4 regions of the Planomonospora corallina genome follow, and region 1 is predicted to be linked to each of the others. Evidence: predicted binding sites of a transcription regulator. Region 1 holds the regulator's gene; each other region holds the start of a gene.
What was found. The regulator HrcA, encoded in region 1, represses chaperone genes, less so after heat shock. The targets are predictions, from matches to a motif close to TTGGCACTCTCNNNNNGAGAGTGCCAA.

Region 1 (5,433 bases):
TGGGGCCGCTCGACGATCTCCAGGAACAGGTCGCCGGGCGGGCCGCCGCCGGGGCCGATCTCGCCCTCCCCGGCGAGCTGGATGTGGGTGCCGTCCTCCACGCCCGCCGGGATGCGGACCTTGATGGTGCGCCGGGTGCGGACCCGGCCGTCGCCGGAGCACTCCTGGCAGGGGTGGCGGATGATCGAGCCGAACCCGTTGCACTGGGGGCAGGGCCGGGAGGTCATGACCTGGCCGAGGAAGGAGCGGGTGACCTGGGAGACCTCGCCGCGCCCGCGGCACATGTCGCAGGTGTCGGGGTGCGTGCCGGACGCCGCGCCGGAGCCGGAGCAGACCTCGCAGAGCACGGCGGTGTCGACGACCAGCTCGCGGGTGGTGCCGAAGGCCGACTCGCGCAGGTCGAGCTCGACCCGGATGGTGGCGTTGCGGCCCCGGCGGGCCCGGGAGCGGGGCCCGCGGCCGGCTCCCCCCGTCGCAGTGCCGAAGAAGGCGTCCATGATGTCGCTGAACGGGAAGCCCGCGCCGAAGCCGCCGGCACCCGCGCCGCCCCCGCCGAACGGGTCGCCGCCCAGGTCGTACATCTGGCGCTTGTTGGGATCGGACAGGACCTCGTAGGCCTGGGTGATCTCCTTGAAGCGCTCCTGGGTCGCCGGATCGGGGTTCACATCGGGGTGCAGCTCACGGGCCAGCCTGCGGTAGGCCTTCTTGATCTCCTCCGCACTGGCGTCACGGCGCACCCCGAGGGTGCCGTAGTAGTCAGTCTTAGCCACTTAGTCGACCTCTTAGGATGCAGCCAGGATCTGGCTGACGTAGCGTGCCACCGCGCGCACCGCGCCCATCGTGACCGGGTAGTCCATTCGTGTCGGCCCCAGCACACCGAGCCGGGCCAGTTGGTTGCCCCCCGAACCGTATCCGGCGGCGACGATCGACGTCCCCTGAAGTCCGGTGTAGGGGTTCTCCGAGCCGATCCGCACGGTCAGCGAGGACGGGTCGGAGGTCTCGCCGAGCAGGCGCATGAGCACCACCTGCTCCTCCAGCGCCTCCAGGACCTCGCGGAGGCCGACGGTGAAGTCGGCTCCCGCCAGGTTGGCGGCCCCGGCGAAGACGATCTTCTCTTCCTGGCGCTCCACGAGGGACTCCAGGAGCACCGACAGGACCGTGGCGGCCAGCGGCCGGTCCTCCGGCGGGAGCCGGTCCGGCAGGTCGGCGATCTTGTCCGGGACGCTGGTGAGGCCGCAGCCGTCCAGGGAGGCGTTGAGCAGGGCGCGCAGGTGGGCCACGCGGCCCTCGTCCACCACGTCGGGCAGCTCGACCACGCGCTGCTCGACCCGGCCGGTGTTGGTGATGAGCACGAACATCAGGCGCCGCTCGCTCAGCGGGACGAGCTCGACGTGCCGGACGGTGGAGCGGGTCAGCGAGGGGTACTGCACGACGGCGACCTGCCGGGTGAGCTGCGCCAGCAGCCGCACCGTGCGCGTCACGACGTCGTCGATGTCGACCGCGCCCGCCAGGAAGCTCTCGATCGCCCTGCGTTCGGCGGCCGAGAGCGGCTTGACCTGGGAGAGCCGGTCGACGAAGAGCCGGTAGCCCTTGTCGGTGGGCACCCGGCCGGCGCTGGTGTGGGGCTGGGTGATGTAGCCCTGCTCCTCCAGCACCGCCATGTCGTTGCGGATCGTCGCCGGCGAGACTCCCAGGTTGTGCCGATCGGCGAGGGCCTTGGAGCCCACCGGCTCGTTGGTGGACACGTAGTCCTCCACGATGGCGCGAAGCACCGCGAGCTTGCGGTCGTCGACCACCGCGCTCACCTCCTTGCCTGCACCGTGCACGCCCGAACGGAGAACACCGGGACTGGCACTCAGTGTTCCCGAGTGCCAACAAGTGTACGGCCGACGCCCCCGGGGTGCGATAAGGCGGCCTGCAAGCGTGGAGCGCCTGGTCGTCAAGTCAACTGCCACTGGAATACAAGCGGCAAGCCTCACACTTCTTCGCATGTCGCACAATTTCGGAAACTCCGCCGGAGGCGGCTTCGGCGCCCCCGGTCACACCCCCTCCCCGCACGCCCCCGCCCAGCCGTACGGCGCCCCCGGCTACGGCCAGCCCGGATACGGCGTCCCGGCGGGCCCGCCCCCGAAGGTGAAGCCGAGCATCGGCTGGATCGTCGGCGCCTGGCTGCTGGCGTTCGTCTCCATCGGCGCCGGCATCCTCGTCTTCATCGGCGGCATCTTCGGCACCGTCACCGACGCCGCGCCCACGTCCTCGTTCAACTCCGGCGAGTTCGTGAAGGTCAAGCTGGACCCGGCCGGGAGCCCAGCCATCTACGTCAGCGCGGAGGAGGGCACCCGGTTCGAGTGCGGCTTCCAGCAGGGCACCCCGGAGGGCGCCCTGACGCAGCCGACCGTGCAGACGACCGTCACCGGCGACGACGGCATCGCCTGGGAGCAGGCCTTCCGGGTCGGCGTCGACCAGGCGGGCGAGTACACGATCGGCTGCGCCGTCCAGGGCGAGGGCCAGGCCCGCTTCGGCGTGGGCAAGGAGCTGGCCGCCGACTCGATCGTGGGCGGCACCGCCGGGCTGGTCCTGATCCCGGCCTTCGGCTTCCTGCTGGCGGTCATCGTGACCATCGTCGTGCTGGTGAAGCGGAGCCGCGCCCGCAAGCGCATCGCCGCCGGCGCGTGGTGAGCGCCCGCGGTCCCCTGACGCGTGATCGCCGCCTTTGCTACCGTCCCTGAGGTTCCCGAGGCCGAGGGCGCAGGAGGCGGCGATGTACGGACGTGACGTGCTGGCGGGCGACTGGCGGCGGCCCGGCCGGGGGACCATCCCCGAGGTCCCCGCGGAGCACGGCCTGGTCGTGGAGGACGCCGACGGCCGCTTCTGCGGCGCCGTCGTCGCCTGCGACAAGGAGGCCGTCACCCTGGAGGACCGGTTCGGGCGGCAGCGGGTCTTCCCGCTGGAGCCCGCCGCGTTCCTGCTGGAGGGCAGGGCCGTGACGCTCGTGCGGCCCGCCGCCGCCCCGGCGGGACCCAGGCGCAGCGCCTCCGGCTCCATAGCGGTGGAGGGGCTGCGCGCCCGTGTCGCCCGGGAGAGCCGGATCTACGTCGAGGGCGTGCACGACGCCGCGCTCGTGGAGAAGGTCTGGGGGCACGACCTGCGCGTGGAGGGCGTGGTCGTGGAGTACCTCGAGGGCGTCGACGACCTGCCCGCGATCGTGGCGGAGTTCGGGCCCGGCCCCGGACGCCGCCTGGGCGTGCTCGTGGACCACCTGGTCGACGGGTCGAAGGAGAGCCGGATCGCCGCACAGATCTCCTCTCCGCACGTGCTCGTCGCCGGCCACCCCTTCGTGGACGTCTGGCAGGCGGTCAAGCCGGCGGTGCTCGGCATCCCCGCCTGGCCGTCCGTGCCGCGCGGCGTACCGTGGAAGGAAGGGGTCATCGCCGCCCTGGGCTGGGACCTCGCGCCGGGCGACGCCTGGCGGCGGATCCTCGGGGCGGTCACCACATACGCCGACCTGGAGCCGGAGCTGCTCGGCCGGGTCGAGGAACTGATCGACTTCGTGACGGCCGCCGACGAGACCGGCTGATCACTTCACGACCCATCAGGAGGGTCCATGAGCGAGAATCCCGCCGGCTCCCACCCCGGGACCGGAGACCACGGCGCGACGCAGCCGAGCGGGCCGTACGGCCTGCCGGGGCAGGGCCACGGCGGGGGGTACGGGGGAGGGTACGGCGCCTCCGGCCAGGACCACTCCCCGCAGTCCTCGCCGTACGGCCAGGCCGGTTCGCCGTACGGTCAGACCGGCGGGCAGGGCCAGGCCGGCCCCTACGACCCGTACGGCGCACCCCACGCCAAGGACCCCTACGGCTCGCACGCCCCGTACGGCGCGCCCGGCCCCGGCACCCCCTACGGAGGCTACGACCCGTACGGCGCCTCCTACGGTGCCCAGTACGGCGCCCCGTACGGTGCGCCCGCCCCGTACGGCGCCTACGGCCACCGCGGCCCGCGCCCCGGCAGCGACGACACCACCATGGCCATGCTCTGCCACCTGCTGGGCCTGCTGACCGGCTTCCTCGGCCCGCTGGTGATCTACCTGGTCAAGAAGGACCAGTCCCCCTACGTGCGGGACCAGGCGGGCGAGGCGCTGAACTTCCAGCTCACCCTGCTGATCGCCTACGTCGTCGCCTGGGTGCTGGCGTTCGCGCTCATCGGCTTCCTGCTGCTGCCGCTGATCTGGATCGGCTCGCTCGTCTTCATGGTCATCGCCGCAGTGGCGGCCAACCGCGGCGAGAATCACCGCTACCCGATGACCATCCGCTTCGTCAGCTGACGTCCGCCGCGATCCGCGGAGACCGGACCTCAGGGCCGCCCTCGGGCGGCCCTTCTCCGTTCCGGTCAGCTGACGAGGTCGCGCACCAGGGCGTCGGCAAGCAGGCGCCCGCGCAGCGTCAGCACCGCCTGCCCCTCCTTGAACGGCCCGGTCTCCAGCAGGCCGTCGGCCAGCGCGCGGGCGATCACGACCGACCGGTCGATCTCCGCCAGCGGGAACCCGCCGGCCAGCCGCAGCTCGAGCATCAGGCGCTCCACCGCGCGGTCGGAGGGCGTGAGCACCTCCCGCGCGTGCGCGGGCGAGACGCCGGAGGCGAGCCGCCCGGCGTAGGCCGCCGGATGCTTGACGTTCCACCACCGGGTGCCGCCGACGTGGCTGTGCGCTCCGGGACCGACGCCCCACCAGTCGCCGCCGGTCCAGTAGAGGAGGTTGTGCCGGCAGCGGCCCTCGGGCGAGGTCGCCCAGTTCGACACCTCGTACCAGGCGAACCCCGCCTCGGCGAGCATCTCCTCGGCGATGAGGTAGCGGTCGGCGGCCACGTCGTCGTCGGGCATCGGCAGCTCGCCGCGGCGGATCCGGGCGGCGAGCCGGGTGCCCTCCTCCACGATCAGCGAGTACGCCGAGACGTGGTCGGGACCGGCCTCGATCGCCGCGGCCAGCGAGGCCCGCCAGTCGTCGTCGCTCTCCCCCGGCGTGCTGTAGATCAGGTCCAGGTTGACGTGCTCGAACCCCTCCGCTCTGGCCTCCTGCACCGCGCGGGCGGCGCGGCCGGGCGTGTGGCTGCGGTCCAACACCGCCAGCACGTGCTCGCGGGCGCTCTGCATGCCGAAGCTCATCCGGGTGAACCCGCCGCCGCGCAGCTCCGCCAGGTAGGCCGGGTCGACCGACTCGGGGTTGGCCTCGGTGGTCACCTCGGCGCCCGGGGCCAGGCCGAACTCCTCGCCGATCGCGCCGAGGATCCGCACCAGGTCGCGGGCGGGCAGCAGGGTGGGGGTCCCCCCGCCGAAGAACACGGTCTCGACCCGCGGCGCGGCCTCGCCGAGGAGGGCGCGGGCCCGCCGTACCTCCGCGATCGCGGTGTCGGCGTAGTCGGCGTGCGAGGCGCCGGGGCC
Region 2 (5,433 bases), on a different contig from region 1:
CCGAGGCGGTCCTCGTCGCCGAGGTCGACGGCGAGATGGCCGGCACGCTGATCGCGGGCTGGGACGGCTGGCGGGCGCACCTGTACCGGCTGGCCGTGGACCCGGCGCGGCGGCGGCAGGGGATCGGGAGCGCGCTGATCCGGGCGGCCGAGGAGCGCTTCGCGGCGTTCGGCGCGTTCCGCGCCGACGCGATGGTGCTGCACGACAACGATCTCGCCCACCACGCCTGGGGAGCGGCGGGCTACGCGCCCCAGCCGCAGTGGGCCCGCTGGGTCAAGCCGCTGACCTGACGGCCCGGAAGGACACGGGACGACCCGGAAGGGCCCGGCGCCGATCGCCGCTGTCTTCTCCGCGCACCGGGTGGGTCTCCCGCCGCAGAGGCCGGGACCTCGGTCCTTCCGGGAAGGCCCGCCGGAAACACCGGGACGGCGAGGAGCACCGGGACGGCGAGGAGCACCGGGACGGCGAGGAGCACCGGGACGGCGAGGAGCACCGGGACGACGAGGAGCACCGGGACGGAAAAGAAAGGGCCGGTCCCCTGAGGGGACCGGCCTCTTCTGTCACGCGGGAGACGGACTAGAAGTCCATGTCGCCGCCGCCACCGGGCATGGCGGGGGCCTTCTCCTTCTCGGGCTTCTCGGCGATGACGGCCTCGGTGGTGAGGAACAGCGCCGCGATGGACGCCGCGTTCTGCAGAGCGGAACGGGTCACCTTGGCCGGGTCGATGATGCCCGACTCGAACATGTTGACGTAGTCGCCGGTGGCGGCGTTCAGGCCCTCACCCGGGGTGAGGTTGCGCACCTTCTCCACCACGACGCCGCCCTCGAGACCGGCGTTGACCGCGATCTGCTTGAGCGGCTCCTCCAGGGCCTTGCGGACGATCGCGGCACCGGTGGCCTCGTCGCCGTTCAGCTCCAGCTTGTCGAAGGCCTTGGCGCCGGCCTGCAGCAGCGCGACACCGCCGCCGGGGACGATGCCCTCCTCGACCGCGGCCTTGGCGTTGCGGACGGCGTCCTCGATGCGGTGCTTGCGCTCCTTGAGCTCGACCTCGGTCGCCGCGCCGGCCTTGATGACGGCCACGCCGCCGGCCAGCTTGGCGAGACGCTCCTGGAGCTTCTCGCGGTCGTAGTCGGAGTCGGTGTTCTCGATCTCGGTGCGGATCTGGTTGACCCGGCCCGCGATCTGCTCGGCGTCGCCGGAGCCGTCGACGATGGTGGTCTCGTCCTTGGTGACGATGACCTGGCGGGCGCGGCCGAGCTGGTCGAGAGTGGTGCTCTCGAGCTTCAGGCCGAGGTCCTCGCTGATGACCTGGGCACCGGTGAGGATCGCGATGTCGGTCAGCATGGCCTTGCGGCGGTCGCCGAAGCCCGGGGCCTTGACGGCGACCGAGCGGAACAGGCCGCGGATCTTGTTGACGACCAGGGTGGCCAGGGCCTCGCCCTCGACGTCCTCAGCGATGATCAGCAGCGGCTTGCCGGCCTGCACGACCTTGTCGAGGACGGGGAGCAGGTCCTTGTTGGCGGAGACCTTGGAGTTGACGACGAGGACGTACGGGTCCTCGAGGACGGCCTCCATGCGCTCCGGGTCGGTCACGAAGTAGGGCGAGATGTAGCCCTTGTCGAAGCGCATGCCCTCGGTGAGCTCGAGCTCCAGGCCGAAGGTGTTGCTCTCCTCGACGGTGATGACGCCTTCCTTGCCGACCTTGTCCATCGCCTCGGCGATCATCTCGCCGATCTGGGCGTCGCCGGCGGAGATGGAGGCCGTGGAGGCGATCTGCGCCTTCGTCTCCACGTCCTTGGCGAGCTTGGCCAGCTCCTCGGAGACGCGCTCGACGGCGGCCTCGATGCCCTTCTTCAGGGCCATCGGGTTGGCGCCGGCGGCGACGTTGCGCAGGCCCTCGCGTACCAGGGCCTGGGCGAGGACGGTGGCGGTGGTGGTGCCGTCACCCGCGACGTCGTCGGTCTTCTTGGCGACTTCCTTGACGAGCTCGGCGCCGATCTTCTCCCACGGGTCCTCGAGCTCGATCTCCTTGGCGATCGAGACACCGTCGTTGGTGATCGTGGGAGCGCCCCACTTCTTCTCCAGCACGACGTTGCGGCCCTTGGGGCCGAGGGTCACCTTCACGGCGTCCGCGAGCTGGTTCATGCCGCGCTCGAGACCGCGCCGGGCGTCCTCGTCAAACGCGATCATCTTGGCTGCCATACGGCTAGACCTCCCAAACACAGGGTGGCGTGCACCGGATCGAGCCGACGCCCGCGACGGCATATGGACCCGCGACTCCGTTGGCGGGTCCCATCGCCTCGATCCTGGGTTGGCACTCTCATACAGAGAGTGCCAACGAACTGTTTAGCACTCTACCCTGCCGAGTGCAAGCCGCGCCGCGCTGAGCTGGGCTTCGCCCAGAGCGAAGGGTAAAAAACGGATGATCCATGCAGGTCGCGGACATACCCGCCTACACGGAGACGCGAAGGCCCGCACGTAAGCCCGCACGCAGAGTCCGCACACGAAGGACCGCACGTGAAGGGCCGCGCACGCGAAGGCCCGGCCCACCGGGAGAACCGGGGACCGGGCCGACGTGCGGGAAGGTCCGACGGACTGCGGTGCCGCGGGACCTTCCGACCTCTTCCCGCGACCGGGCGGACGACCGGATCAGACGGTCCGGACGGCCTCCGCCTGCGGACCCTTCTGCCCCTGGGTGATCTCGAACTCGACCCGCTGGCCCTGCTCGAGCGCCCGGTAGCCGTCCATCAGGATCGCGGAGTAATGGACGAACACATCCTTACCACCGTCTACCGCGATGAAGCCGTAGCCCTTGTCCGCGTTGAACCACTTGACGGTGCCCTGCGCCACTTCCGACTCCTCTTACCGACCTTGAAGACCACGCCCATTCCACTCGCGAAGTCTTCGATCTCCGCGGCGAAGGCCATCGCCCCATCGATCGTTCTCGACCATACCTGTGGGACACCGTGGGGCAACAGAGTCAATCCATCAATCATCCGTTTAGCCATGACTTCGGCACGAGAACAAACTTTTACTCTAGCTGTAATTTAGTTCAAAATTCCATTATTTCCTGATGTCCCAGATATGAACCCTCGTCACAAAACACGACACCCGCACGCGGCCGAGGCCGGTGCGGGTGTCGTGACGGCGCCCCGTCGAGCGGCGGACGCCCGGAGGCGCGGGGTGCGGGTCAGCCTCCGGCGACCGCCGGAATGATGGAGACCTGAACGCCGGGCGGCGTGGCGGTGTCGAGGTTGTCCGCGAAACGGACGTCCTCTTCTCCCACATAGACGTTGACAAAACGCCGGATCTTGCCCGTTTCATCGAGAATCCGGGCACCGATGCCGGGATAGTCGGCGTCGAGCTTCTCCAGGACCTCCCGGAGGGTCGCCCCTTCCCCGCTCACCTCCGCGGCACCATTGGTGTAAGTCCGAAGAATCGTCGGAATCCGCACGGAAACGCTCATGGTCGAGTACCTTTCAGGAGTTCTCAGGCGAGGGCGGTACGGAATGCGTCGAGAGAAGGCCGGATCACGGCGGTGGGACGCGCGTGCCCGGAAACCGCGTCGAGGGTCTTGAGCCCCTCACCGGTGTTCAGCACGACCGTCTCGCCGTCCGGGTCGAGCCGGCCCTCGGCGACCAGCTTGCGCAGCACGCCGACGGTGACACCGCCCGCCGTCTCGGCGAAGATGCCCTCGGTCCGGGCCAGCAGCCGGATCGCGTCGACGATCTCCGCGTCCGTGACGTCCTCCACCGCGCCGCCGGTGCGCCGGGCGATGTCCAGCACGTACGGCCCGTCGGCCGGGTTGCCGATCGCCAGCGACTTGGCGATCGTGTCGGGCTTGACCGGGCGGATCACGTCGTGACCGGCCTTGTAGGCCGCGGAGACCGGCGAGCAGCCCTCGGCCTGGGCGGCGAAGATCTTGTACGGCTTGTCCTCGACGAGGCCGAGGGCGATCAGCTCCTTGAAGCCCTTGTCGATCTTCGTGAGCTGGGAGCCGGAGGCCACCGGGACGACGATCTGGTCGGGGAGCCGCCAGCCGAGCTGCTCGGCGATCTCGTAGGCGAGCGTCTTGGAGCCCTCCGCGTAGTAGGGGCGGAGGTTGACGTTGACGAAGCCCCACCGGTCGCCCAGCTCGTCGCCGATGAGCTCGGAGCAGAAGCGGTTCACGTCGTCGTAGGTGCCGTCGATGGCCACGAGGCGCCCGCCGTACACCGAGGCCATGACGATCTTGGCCTCCTCCAGGTCGGCGGGGATGAAGACGCAGGCGTCGAGGCCGGCGCGGGCCGCGGCGGCGGTGACCGCGCCGGCGAGATTGCCGGTGGAGGAGCAGGACAGGGTGTGGAAGCCGAAGTTGCGGGCCGCCTCGACGGCGATGGCCACCACCCGGTCCTTGAAGGAGTGCGTGGGGTTGCCGGAGTCGTCCTTCACGTGGAGTGCGCGGACACCCAGCTCGCGGGCGAGGTTGTCGGCCTTGACCAGCTTGGTCCAGCCGGGGGCCATGTTCCGCTTGGAGGCGACGTCCGCCGGGACCGGGAGCAGCGAGCGGTAGCGCCAGATGTTGCTCGGCCCGGCGGCGATCTCCTCGCGGGTCACCCGGGGCAGCTCGTAGGCGATCTCGAGCGGGCCGAAACACTCGGTACAGGCGAAGTCCGGGCCGAGGTCGTAACGGGCGCCGCACTCGCGACAGGACAGGGCCACGGCGGGGCCGAAGTCGAGCGAAGCGGCGGTGGTTTCAGCGGTTGCAAGCGCCATGAAGCGAGGCCTTTCCCTCATCTTCGTCTGCGACCACCTTGGTCACAGACCGGAATTGGCACCTGTCCCGGCCGACCTCGTCAGATCACGAGTCTTGAACCGGGAGGGTTGCCGGGGCTTCGCAGGGCCGGTCCCTCCACCCCTCTGGATGAGCACGTATTCAGTTGTCGAACCCGTTGAGCAGGTTGAAAGCACTCTACCCCGGCTTTTCGCCGCTCCGACCAACCGTCTCACTTCGCGAGACGGATCGTGTTACCTGACGGACGCGAACCGGGCCGCGCCGCAGGGCCGCGAGGGCGTCAGGACCCGTAGGCCTCGCCCAGCGCCCCCTGGACGTACTTGCGCGCCTGGTGGATGCGGGACTTGGCGGTGCCCAGCGGGATGCCGAGCTGCTCGGCCACCTCGTTGTAGTCGAGCTGGCAGATGTCGCGCAGCACCAGCGCCTGGGCCAGGTCGGGCTTGGACGCCTCCAGCGCCTCCATCACGTCGAGCAGGTCCAGCCGGGAGCCCGCGATCACGCTCACCCGGGCGACGTCGGGCTTCTGCAGCGGCAGCTCCTCGGAGCTCTGCTCGGCCGCGCGCCGCTTCAGCGAGCGGTAGGTGGTCCGCGCGCAGTTGGCCGTCACGATGTGCAGCCACGTGCTGAACCGGGCCCGGCCCTCGAAGCGGCCGATGTTG
Region 3 (5,433 bases), on a different contig from region 1:
CATCGCCTTCCTCGGCGGCGCCACCGCCTGCCTGGTGCTCCTGGCCACCTGGGGCGGGAGCACCTACCCGTGGGGCGACCCGGTCATCATCGGGCTGGGCGTGGCCTCCGCGGTGCTGGTGGTGCTCTGGTGGCTGGCCGAGCGGCGGGCCGCGGAGCCGGTGCTGCCGCTGCACCTGTTCCGCCTGCGGGTCTTCAACGTGGCGTCGCTGATCGGCTTCATCGTGGGCGTGGCCATGTTCGGCGCCCTCACCTACCTGCCGCTCTTCCTCCAGGTCGTGCGGGGCGTCTCTCCCACGATGTCGGGGCTGTACCTGCTGCCGATGATGGGCGGGGTGCTCGTCACCTCGATCGTCAGCGGGCAGCTCATCTCGAGCACCGGCCGGTACAAGGCCTTCCCGATCGCGGGCAGCGCGCTGGCGGCGCTCGGGCTCTACCTGCTCTCCCGCATCCACGCCGGCATCGGCATGGTGGAGCTGAGCGCCTATCTGCTTGTCCTGGGTGTGGGGATCGGCCTGGTCATGCAGGTCCTGGTGATCGCGGTGCAGAACGCCGTGGACTTCGAGGACCTGGGGACGGCCACCTCGGGCGCCACGTTCTTCCGCGCGATCGGCGGATCCTTCGGCGTCGCGCTCGCCGGTGCGATCTTCACCGCGCGGCTCTCGGACGACCTGGCGCGCCTCTCCCGGACGGTGCAGCTTCCGCCTGGCCTCAGCGAGGCGGCCCAGCGGGATCCGACGGTCATCGGGAAGCTGCCGCCGGAGGCCGCGGCGGGGTTCCTGGAGGCCTACTCCGACGCGATCGCCCGGGTCTTCCTGATCGGGGCGCCGGTGGCGCTGGTCGCGTTCGCGGCGGCGTGGTTCCTGCCGGAGCTGCCGCTGCGGCAGACCGTCAGGGCGACCGACCCGGGGGAGAACTACGGCGCCGTGCCCACCGAGCGCTCCTCACTCGACGAGGTGGAGAGAGGGCTGTGGCGGCTGGCGGACGAGGCCATGCGCCGCGACTACTACCGCCGGCTCGGTGACCTGGTGGGCCTGCACGACCTTCCGGCCGGCTCGGTCTGGCTGATCGCCCGTCTGGGCACGCACGGTCCCCAGGCGGGCGCGGACCTGGCCGAGAGGGCGGGGGTGAGCATCGACAGGGGACGGCCGTACGTCGCCCACCTGGTGGAGCGCGGTCTGGTCAACCGGGCCGAGGACGGGCTCAGCCTCGAACTGACCCCTCAGGGGGAGCGGGTGGCCGACCGGCTGGTCGCGCAGGCCCGTGAGGGCCTCGCCCGGGTGATCCAGGACTGGAACCCCGAGGAACACGCCGGGCTGCGCGAGCTGCTGGACCGGCTGCCGAGGGAACTGCTCGGCGCGATGGCCGACCGCCCCTATCCCCACTGATCCCGCTGACGTCCGGCCGGCGGGTTCCCGCTGGTGGATCTCCGCTGGTGGATCTGCACTGGCGGTTCCCCGCCGACGGGCCCGGCCCGGGCCCGTCCGCGCGTCAGGAAGCACCGCCTCAGGAAGCACCGCCTCAGGAAGCACCGCCGCAGGAGGCGCGCGTCAGGAGGGCGCAGCCGGGGGAGGCGCCGTCCGTCAGGAGGCCGCGGCCGCGGGGGCGGGAGCCGGGGCGGCGGGAGCGGAGGACCCCGACGACTCCTTCGACGTGGAGGAGCTCGTCGAACTCGACGAGGTCGAGCTCACCGTGCTGGAGCTGGACGACCGGCTGTCGGTCCGGTAGAAGCCGGAACCCTTGAAGACGATGCCGACCGCAGAGAACACCTTGCGCAGCTCACCCTGGCAGCTCGGGCAGACGGTGAGCGCGTCGTCCGTGAACTTCTGGACGATCTCGAACTGGTTGTCACAGGCGGTGCAGGCGTACTGGTAGGTGGGCACGCTCTCCTCCTCATTCGGTCCGCGCCGATTGGCACTCGACTGGCGCGACTGCTAATGGTACGGCGTCGACAAGCATAAACGCGAGCGAGAGCGGTCACATTCCGGCAGGGCCCTGCGGCCGGGTCCCCGCAACCGCGCCGCAACCAGGGACTCCGCGGCCGAGCCCGCCGGAGCCGGGACGGTCCCGCGAGCCGGTACGGCCGGCGGTCAGGCGCCGTGCTCGCCGAACCAGCCGGCGAGCTTGCCCCGGCGGCTGATCGCGCGGAACCGCTGCTCGACGGTCTCCCGGCAGGCCGCGGTGGCCACCACGAGGAGCTGGTCGTCGGTCCGGATCCGGGTGGACTCCGACGGCACGAACGACTTGCCCTCCCGGACGATGAGCGTGACCTGCGCGTCGGACGGGAGCCGCAGCTCGAAGACCTCCACGCCGTGCAGCTTGGACGTCGGCGGCACCCGGATCTGCAGGAGGTCGGCGTTGAGCTCCTCCAGCGGAGCGGACTCCACCGCCAGGTCGCGGGCCTCCTCCGGGGCCGTGACCCCGAGCCGCCTCGCCACCCACGGCAGCGTGGGCCCCTGGAGCAGGGTGTAGACGACCACGATGACGAAGACCTCGTTGAACACGAGCTTGGCGGTGGCGTCGTCGATGAACGTGGCCGCCCAGGGGATGGTGGCGAGCACGATCGGCACCGCGCCCCGGAGCCCGGCCCAGGACAGGAATGCCTGCTCCCGCCAGTTCAGCCGGTCGACCCCGGTGAGCCGGAGCAGCAGGGCGGAGGCCATGATGGACAGCGGCCGGGCGACCGCGACCAGGATCAGGCCCGCGACCAGCCCCGGGACGATCGCGCCCGGCATCTCCGAAGGGCTGGCCAGCAGGCCGAGCATGACGAACAGGCCGATCTGGGCCAGCCAGGCGATCCCCTCGGCGAAGCCGCGGCTGGCCGTCCGGTGCGGCATCTGGGAGTTGCCCATGACCAGCGCCGCCAGATAGACGGCGAGGAAACCGCTGCCGTGCAGGGAGGCGGCCCCGGAGTAGGCGGCGAAGGCCAGCGCGAGCACCGCGATCGGGTACAGGCCGGCGGCCGGCAGCGCGACGTGGCGCAGCGCGTACACGCCCACGGGGCCCACCGCGAGGCCGACGGCCGCGCCCACCACGAGCTCGAAGACGACCTCGAGCAGGGCGGTCCCGAGATGGGGCGAGGTGCTGGTGCTCAGCAGCACGACCGCGATGACGACGGGGGCGTCGTTGAACCCGGACTCCGCCTCGAGGATGCCCGACAGGCGCGGCGGCAGCGGCAGCCGGCGCAGGACGGAGAAGACCGCCGCGGCGTCGGTCGAGGCGAGGACCGCGCCGAGCAGGAGGGAGGTCCGCCAGTCCATGCCGAGCAGGAAGTGCACGGGGACGGCGACGGCGGTGATGCTCACCGCGACGCCCACGGTGGCCAGCACCACGGCGGTGGGGATGGAGCCCTTGATGTGGCTCCAGGTGGTGGTCAGGCCGCCCTCGGCCAGGATGATCGCCAGGGCGATCAGGCCCATCTGCTGGGCGAGCTGGGCGTCGTCGAACTGCAGGCCGAAGCCGGCCTCGCCGAGGACCAGGCCGAAGCCGAGGAAGATGAGGAGACTGGGCAGACCGCTGCCGTGGGCGACGCGCACCGCGACGATGCACGCGATGACGATCCCCGAACCGAGAAGCAGCCAGATGTCCATCTCCCTCTGGCCCCTCCTCTCACTTCGAGGACCATTCTGTCCTATTCGGCAGGCTGATCCGTCCCCAGGCGGACGAGGCCGCCGGGCAGGGCGGCGTAGCGGACCGGCCGGTCGTGCGGTTCGGCGGGGACGCCGTCGAGCAGCTCGCCCTCGTGGAGCAGGGCGACCGTCGGCACGTTCGGCCCGACCCGGGCCAGCGCGCGGTCGTAGGAGCCGCCGCCCCGGCCGAGCCGTACGCCGGTGGAGCGGTCGACCGCCAGCGCGGGGACGATCACCAGGGCGGCGGTCCTGATCGCGTCGGCCCCGCGCCGCACGTCGGTCGGCTCCATGATCCCGAAGCGGCCGGGGGTCAGGCTGTCGGGCCCGTCGTACACCGCCCAGTCGAGGTCGAGGTCGTCGCGGAGCACCGGGAGCATCACGGTCGCGCCGTGCTTCCAGAGCGCGAAGACCAGCCCGTGGGTGGCGGGCTCGGATCCGGCCGACCAGTAGCAGGCGACCAGCCCGGCCATCTGCACCCACGGCTGGTCCAGCAAGGTCTCCCGAATCCGGACAGAGGACGCATACTGTTCGGCCTCCGGGATAGAGGCGCGCCGCTGGCGGATCAACGACCGCAACTTCAGCTTGTCCACAGGTCCCTCCACTAAGGTTTCGGTATGGCCGACTTCGATCCCGTGACGAAAGCCGTTGTCCCCGCGGCGGGTCTGGGCACCCGCTTCCTGCCGGCGACCAAGGCGACGCCCAAGGAGATGCTGCCGATCGTCGACAAGCCCGCGATCCAGTATGTCGTCGAGGAGGCCGTCTCCGCCGGGCTGCTCGACGTGCTCATGGTGACCGGCAAGAACAAGCGCTCGATCGAGGACCACTTCGACCGGGCGATCGAGCTCGAGGAGGCCCTCGAGGCCAAGGGCGACGACGAGCGCCTCTCCCAGGTCCGCGAGCCCGCCGACCTCGCCACCCTCCACTACGTACGGCAGGGCGAGCCGCGCGGCCTCGGCCACGCCGTCCTCTGCGCCAAGCAGCACGTGGGCGACAGCCCGTTCGCCTGCCTGCTCGGCGACGACCTGATCGACCCCCGCGACGAGCTGCTCAAGCGCATGATCGACGTCCGCAACACCTACGGCGGCAGTGTCATCGCGCTGATGGAGGTCCCCGAGGACCACGTCTCCCTGTACGGCTGCGCCGCCATCGAGGCCACCGCCGAGGAGGACGTGGTCCGGGTGACCGACCTGGTGGAGAAGCCCCCGGCCGCGGAGGCCCCCTCCAACTGGGCGATCATCGGCCGCTACGTGATCGACCCGGCGGTCTTCGAGGTCCTGGAGAACACCCCTCCGGGCCGGGGCGGGGAGATCCAGCTGACCGACGCCCTGCGCACACTGGCCGGCCGCGGCGGCGAGGGCGGCGGACCGGTCCACGGCGTGCTGTTCCGCGGCCGCCGCTACGACACCGGCAACAAGCTCGACTACCTGCGCACGGTCGTGCAGTTCGCCGCGGACCGGCCCGACCTCGCGGAGGAGTTCCTGCCCTGGCTGAAGGAGTTCCTGGCGTCGCGATGAGCGTTCCTCCGAGCCCGCAGACGGCTCCGATGAGATCGGTCGACGAGCACCTCGCCGACATCCTGCGCACCGTCCGGGCGCTCGCCCCGCTGGAGCTGGAGCTGGAGCGGGCACTGGGCACCACCCTGGCCGAGGAGGTGACCTCCCCCGTCCCGCTGCCGCCGTTCGACAACTCGGCGATGGACGGCTACGCCGTACGGGCGGAGGACGTCGAGGCGGCGTCGCAGGGCCCGGTGACCCTGCCGGTGGTCGACGACGTCGCCGCGGGCGACGGCCGACTGCACGCGCTCG
Region 4 (5,433 bases), on a different contig from region 1:
GGCTGTCGATGTCGGCCAGGCAGCCGTCGGCGGTCTCGATGCGGCCGTCCACCGAGGCCAGGTGGGTGTTGACGCCGGCCAGGTGGGCGTCCACCCGGTCGAGGCGGCTCTCCACGCCGTCGACGCGGTCGTCCATCCGGGCCACCACCTGGTCGGTCTTCTCGCTCACCTGCCCGACGGCGGCGAGCAGCAGGTCGGCCGCGGTGTCCACGGCCTCCCGCACGCTCGCGGGCAGCGACTCCAGGCCGTTCTCCAGGCGCTCGGTGCGCTGGGAGAGCTCGGTCAGGGCCTTGTCCAGACGGGTGAAGCGGCCGGCCGCGGCCTCCATGCCCTCCTGGAACTGGGTGAGGCACCGGGCGAACTCGTCCATCCGCTCGCCGATGCCCCGGGTGCCGTCGGCCAGCGACTGGAGGCGGGTGAGCGCCTCGTCCATGTTCTCGCCGACGGTGCCGAGGTCGGCCCAGAGGCTCGGCAGCTCGCCGATGGGGGTGACCCGCTCGCCGACGGTGTCGATGCGCCGGCCCACCGAGTCGACGCGCTGGCCCACCGAGCCGATGTGCTCGCCGACGGCGTCGACGTGCTCGCGTACGGCCTCGACGTGCTGGGCGAGGCCCTCGGCCCAGGACGGGGCACGGACGGCGATGTCGTCCAGGCGGCCGTGGACGGACTCCAGCGTGCCGCTCAGCCCGCCGAGCTCGCGCTCCCTGACCTCCCGGAGCAGCCATTCCATCCCCTCGAGCCGCTGGCGGATCTCGTCCAGCACGGCGCCCTGGGAGCGCTGCTCGTAGACATGGTCCTGGGCGGCGCGGGCGAGGAGCTCCCGCATCCGGTCGGAGATGGCGGTCTGGCCGCCGGGCTGCAGCAGGGTCTGATTGGAGTGGTCCACCGAAAAGCTCCTTCACTCGCCGACGGTCCGCCGCGCGGTGGGATTGGTCCGGTATTGCTGATGAACGCGGTTGAACCGCAGACGGGAACGACTCCCGGGCGGCAACCATAGCGGCCGGACCAATGCCTTCAGAATCCGGAATTGAAAAGATCGCGATTGGCGACGGATTTCCAGAATCGGCGGTTAGGGCAGATCAGCACGGGTCGCAAATGAGGACAAACGGCCTGTCGATGACCCGGGTGAGAATAACCGTTGTGGATTTCTTTCCAGAGAGGCGAAGGTCTTTCCGGAGCCGCTCGACGTCGACCGCGGAGCCGCGTTTCTTGATCGTCACGTTCCCCGTGTCGCGCTCGCGGAGCGCCGCCCGCAGCCGCTTGAGCGAGAACGGCAGCACCTCGTGCACCTCGTAGCACGCCGCCCAGGGGGTCCGCGCCGGGGTGTCGGAGGTGATGTAGGCGATGTGCGGGTCGATCAGGCGCCCGCCGACCAGCGCGGCGACGTCCGCGACCAGGTGCGCCCGGATCGCCGCGCCGTCCGGCTCGTGGACGTAGCGGCCGACGGGACCCGTCTCCGCCTGGCCGGGACCGGGGCCGGGCGTCAGCGTCAGGCCCGACGGCAGCATCGTGGCCCGCCGCTCCACCCCGCCGGTCAGCGCGCCCGCCCAGATCACCGCCTCCTTGACCTCGCCCCGGAACGAGACCCACTCGGCCTCGGCCCCGGCGGGGATGAACTCGTACGGGATACCGGGCGCGACCTTCAGGCAGGCGGCCCGGGCCCGGCCCACCATGTCCAGCACCTCGGGCCAGGCGGGCGAGTACGCCAGCGGGTCGAAGGTCCTGCCGCGCGCCGTACGGCGGGCGGGATCGGCGAAGAGCACGTCGAAGGCGGCCGGGTCCACGGTGCCGGCGTCCGCGGCGCGGACCGTTACGCGGTCGCCGAAGCCGAGCGCCTCGGCGTTGGCGCGGGCGACGGCGGCGGTGAGCGGGTCGGCGTCCACCGCCTCCACGGTGCAGCCGGCCCTGGCCAGGGCGAGCAGGTCCCCGCCGATGCCGCAGCAGACGTCGGCGACGCGGGAGCCCGCGGGGATGCGCCGGGCGCGGTGGTCGGCGACCTCGCGGCGGGTGGCCTGCTCCAGGCCGTGCGGGGTGAAGTACATCAGGTCGGCGTCGGCGCCGAACTTCTCCCGGGCGCGCCGCCGGAGCCCGGCCTGGGTGAGCGCGGCCGAGGTGAGGGAGGCGTCGTAGGTCTTCCTGAGCCGGGTCACCGCCGCCACGGGATCGTCCGCGGCCAGCTCCGCCGCCGCGGCGAGGGCCTCCTGTCCGCGCGGCGTCAGCAGTTCCCGGAATGCGTCGAGGTCCACGCCGCCCGACGCTACCGCCTGACGCCGGCCCGGACGGACCCGCCGGTCACCGGGCGGCGCCACCCCGGCTCAGCAGGTCGTTCAGATCGATCTCGACGGGGAACGGCACATCGACGGAGATCCGCCCGTGGTGGATGCCGGTGGGAGCGTACGACCGGGTGGCGGGGTCGAGCTCGTACACGTACACGACGGGCTTGTCCCCCTCCGCCTCGATACGCCAGAAGTGGATGAGACCTGCCGACGCGTAGCGCTCGGGCTTGACCTTGCGGTCGCGGAACTTCGACTCGGGTGAGACCACCTCCACCACCAGGTGGACCTCGGCGGGGGCATAGGAGGTCCGGCTGTTGTCGTCCGCGACGTCTGCGTCGATGACCAGGACGTCCGGGCAGGGTCGCTGGAACTTGTCGATCCTGATGTCCATCTGACTGACGGCGGCCAGATGCTCGGGGGCCTGGTCGTCGAGGCGGTCCGTGAGCCCGCGGATCAGCCGTTCGTGGAAACGCGTCTGGGGGGACATGAAGATGAGGGCTCCGTCGAGGAGTTCGATGCGCTTGAAGAAGTCCGGCTCGCCGTTGGGCCCGTCCTGGGGGAGCAGATCGAGGTCGTCGGCCGTCCACCCGCCGGGCGGGGGGTAGGGCCAGTCGGCGAGCGGGTCGCGGTCCCCGGGGGAGGCGGTCCTCTCGCTCATCGTGCTGGTCATGTCGCCCACCGTAGCGTCTTCCCCGTCACCGTTCGTGGTCATCGGATCACATTCCTGCTCGATGTCCGGCCGTCTTCCCCTATGTTCCCTCCCGCCGGTGCGGAGCGCGGCGGACCGGAGGCGGATCCGGGACAGGGCCTGCGGCCGCTCGTGCGATCCGTGGGCGGCCGGTGGCCGGGCGGAACAGGAGGGGGACGTTTCCGCGGTCGCGGTGACCGGTTCTCCGTGCCTTCGGATGTTCTCGCATATCAGGTGGCCGCCTTGAATCTCTTTGCCTTGCCCAGGGGGACGGCATGCCCCGTCATGGGGATGGCGTCCACCGGTGACGCATTCGGAATCGGATCGCCGGAGAACCGTCGTCATGTTTTTACGGACCGTCTACCACCGGAAAGCCTCCGACTGACCGGGCGGATCGCGTGGTTTTCCGTTTCCCGTGCTCCGGAGGCGGTCTTTCCTGGACGGTTTCCGTTCCGGGCGCGGTCTTTCCCGGACGGTTTCCGGGTGGGGTCGCCGTGTCCGGGACGGGTTCGGGACGCGGCGGCCCGCCGTACCCGGGAGGGAGCGGTCCGGGACGCTCACGGGTGGCTCCGGGGCGGAGCGCGCGGGGCGTCCCGGAGACCGGGGCGTGGAGGCCGCCCCGGCCCCGGGGCGGCGCCGCGGCGCGCGGGGCGGTCCTCGCCGCGGTGCACCTGACGTGCGCCTGACGTGCGCGGAGTTCGCTGGAAGCGCAGAAGAGGCGGTTCGTGTTGACTGTCAAGCCCTCCTTGCATACTGTTCCGTATTGGCACTCTCCCGGTGAGAGTGCCAATACACGCGATCAGGTCTGGCACCCGCGACGGCAGACCGCTGGTCGCCTCTTCTAGATCATTCAAATCAGAAGGGGAGGTCCGACGTGACGACCGCCACCAAGGTTCCCGTTAAGCCGCTCGGCGACCGCATCGTGGTCCAGCCGCTCGAGGCGGAGCAGACCACCGCTTCCGGTCTGGTCATCCCGGACACCGCCAAGGAGAAGCCGCAGGAGGGCAAGGTCCTCGCGGTGGGTCCCGGCAACTGGGACGAGGACGGCAAGAAGCGCATCCCGCTGGACGTCAACGAGGGCGACGTCGTCCTCTACAGCAAGTACGGCGGCACCGAGGTGAAGTACGGCGGCGAGGAGTACCTCGTGCTCTCCGCCCGCGACGTGCTCGCGATCATCGAGAAGTAGTCATCGCTTCACCGAAGATGTGACGTGTCGAGCCCCGGGCAGCGTGTCTGCGCCCGGGGCTCTGATGCGCCGACGTGCTTTTGAGAGAGGACTGTCATGCCCAAGATCCTGTCCTTCGAGGAGGACGCGCGCCGCGCCCTCGAGCGTGGGGTGAACGCCCTCGCGGACGCCGTGAAGGTGACCCTCGGCCCGCGGGGCCGCAACGTCGTCATCGACAAGAAGTTCGGCGCGCCGACCATCACCAACGACGGTGTCACCATCGCGCGTGAGATCGAGCTGGAGGGCGCCTACGAGAACCTCGGCGCCCAGCTGGCCAAGGAAGTCGCCACCAAGACCAACGACGTCGCCGGTGACGGCACGACCACCGCGACGGTCCTCGCCCAGGCGATGGTCCGCGAGGGCCTGCGCAACGTCGTGGCCGGCGCCCAGCCGCTCGCGCTCAAGCGCGGCATCGACCTGGCCGCCAAGGCGGTCAGCGACAAGCTGCTGGAGTCCGCCCGCCCGGTCGCGGACAAGCAGGAGATCGCGCACGTCGCGACGATCTCCGCGCAGGACTCCAGGATCGGCGAGCTGATCGCCGAGGCGTTCGACAAGGTGGGCAAGGACGGTGTCATCACCGTCGAGGAGTCCAACTCCATGGGCATGGAGCTGGAGTTCACCGAGGGTCTCCAGTTCGACAAGGGCTACCTGTCGCCCTACATGGTGACCGACCAGGACCGGATGGAAGCGGTCCTGGAGGACCCCTACATCCTGATCAACCAGTCCAAGGTCTCCTCCGTGGCGGACTTCCTGCCGCTGCTGGAGAAGGTCGCCCAGACCAAGAAGCCGCTGCTGGTCATCGCCGAGGACGTCGAGGGCGAGGCCCTCGCGGTCCTGGTCACGAACAAGATCCGCGGCACCTTCACCTCCGTCGCCGTCAAGGCCCCGGGCTTCGGCGACCGCCGCAAGGCGATGCTGCAGGACATGGCCATCCTCACCGGCGGCCAGGTCGTCAGCGAGGAGGTCGGCCTCAAGCTCGAGCACGTCGGCCTCGAGGTGCTCGGCACGGCCCGCCGCGTCGTGATCACCAAGGACACCACCACGATCGTGGACGGCGCCGGCGACGCCCAGGCGATCGCGGACCGGGTCAAGGAGATCAAGCTCGCCATCGAGCAGTCCGACTCCGACTGGGACCGCGAGAAGCTCCAGGAGCGCCTGGCCAAGCTCTCCGGCGGGGTGTGCGTGCTGCGGGTCGGCGCGGCCACCGAGGTGGAGCTCAAGGAGAAGAAGCACCGTCTCGAGGA

Region 2: a site for HrcA is predicted at 2,312-2,338, ahead of groL (chaperonin GroEL). Genes of this name have one in related genera too.
Region 3: a site for HrcA is predicted at 1,911-1,937, ahead of ACFOWE_RS21835 (FmdB family zinc ribbon protein). Genes of this name have one in related genera too.
Region 4: a site for HrcA is predicted at 3,728-3,754, ahead of groES (co-chaperone GroES). Genes of this name have one in related genera too.

Annotation. Positions count from the first base shown of each region.
Region 1 covers NZ_JBHSBM010000017.1:225,253-230,685, reverse strand. Annotated here, with positions in the region: gene dnaJ (molecular chaperone DnaJ) at 1-770, opposite strand, end outside; gene hrcA (heat-inducible transcriptional repressor HrcA) at 783-1,796, opposite strand; gene ACFOWE_RS14180 (hypothetical protein) at 1,990-2,679, shown strand; gene ACFOWE_RS14175 (DUF3097 domain-containing protein) at 2,762-3,577, shown strand; gene ACFOWE_RS14170 (DUF4870 domain-containing protein) at 3,605-4,321, shown strand; gene hemW (radical SAM family heme chaperone HemW) at 4,387-5,433, opposite strand, start outside.
Region 2 covers NZ_JBHSBM010000019.1:26,767-32,199, forward strand. Annotated here, with positions in the region: gene ACFOWE_RS18515 (GNAT family N-acetyltransferase) at 1-290, shown strand, start outside; gene groL (chaperonin GroEL) at 577-2,202, opposite strand; gene ACFOWE_RS18525 (cold-shock protein) at 2,650-2,850, opposite strand; gene ACFOWE_RS18530 (MoaD/ThiS family protein) at 3,191-3,466, opposite strand; gene thrC (threonine synthase) at 3,490-4,755, opposite strand; SAM riboswitch class I at 4,770-4,910, opposite strand; gene ACFOWE_RS18540 (RNA polymerase sigma factor) at 5,055-5,433, opposite strand, start outside.
Region 3 covers NZ_JBHSBM010000024.1:164,652-170,084, forward strand. Annotated here, with positions in the region: gene ACFOWE_RS21830 (MFS transporter) at 1-1,387, shown strand, start outside; gene ACFOWE_RS21835 (FmdB family zinc ribbon protein) at 1,583-1,882, opposite strand; gene ACFOWE_RS21840 (potassium/proton antiporter) at 2,090-3,589, opposite strand; gene ACFOWE_RS21845 (5-formyltetrahydrofolate cyclo-ligase) at 3,631-4,230, opposite strand; gene galU (UTP--glucose-1-phosphate uridylyltransferase GalU) at 4,243-5,142, shown strand; gene glp (molybdotransferase-like divisome protein Glp) at 5,172-5,433, shown strand, end outside.
Region 4 covers NZ_JBHSBM010000011.1:174,271-179,703, forward strand. Annotated here, with positions in the region: gene ACFOWE_RS05770 (hypothetical protein) at 1-886, opposite strand, end outside; gene ACFOWE_RS05775 (class I SAM-dependent methyltransferase) at 1,080-2,246, opposite strand; gene ACFOWE_RS05780 (Uma2 family endonuclease) at 2,293-2,946, opposite strand; gene groES (co-chaperone GroES) at 3,839-4,150, shown strand; gene groL (chaperonin GroEL) at 4,247-5,433, shown strand, end outside.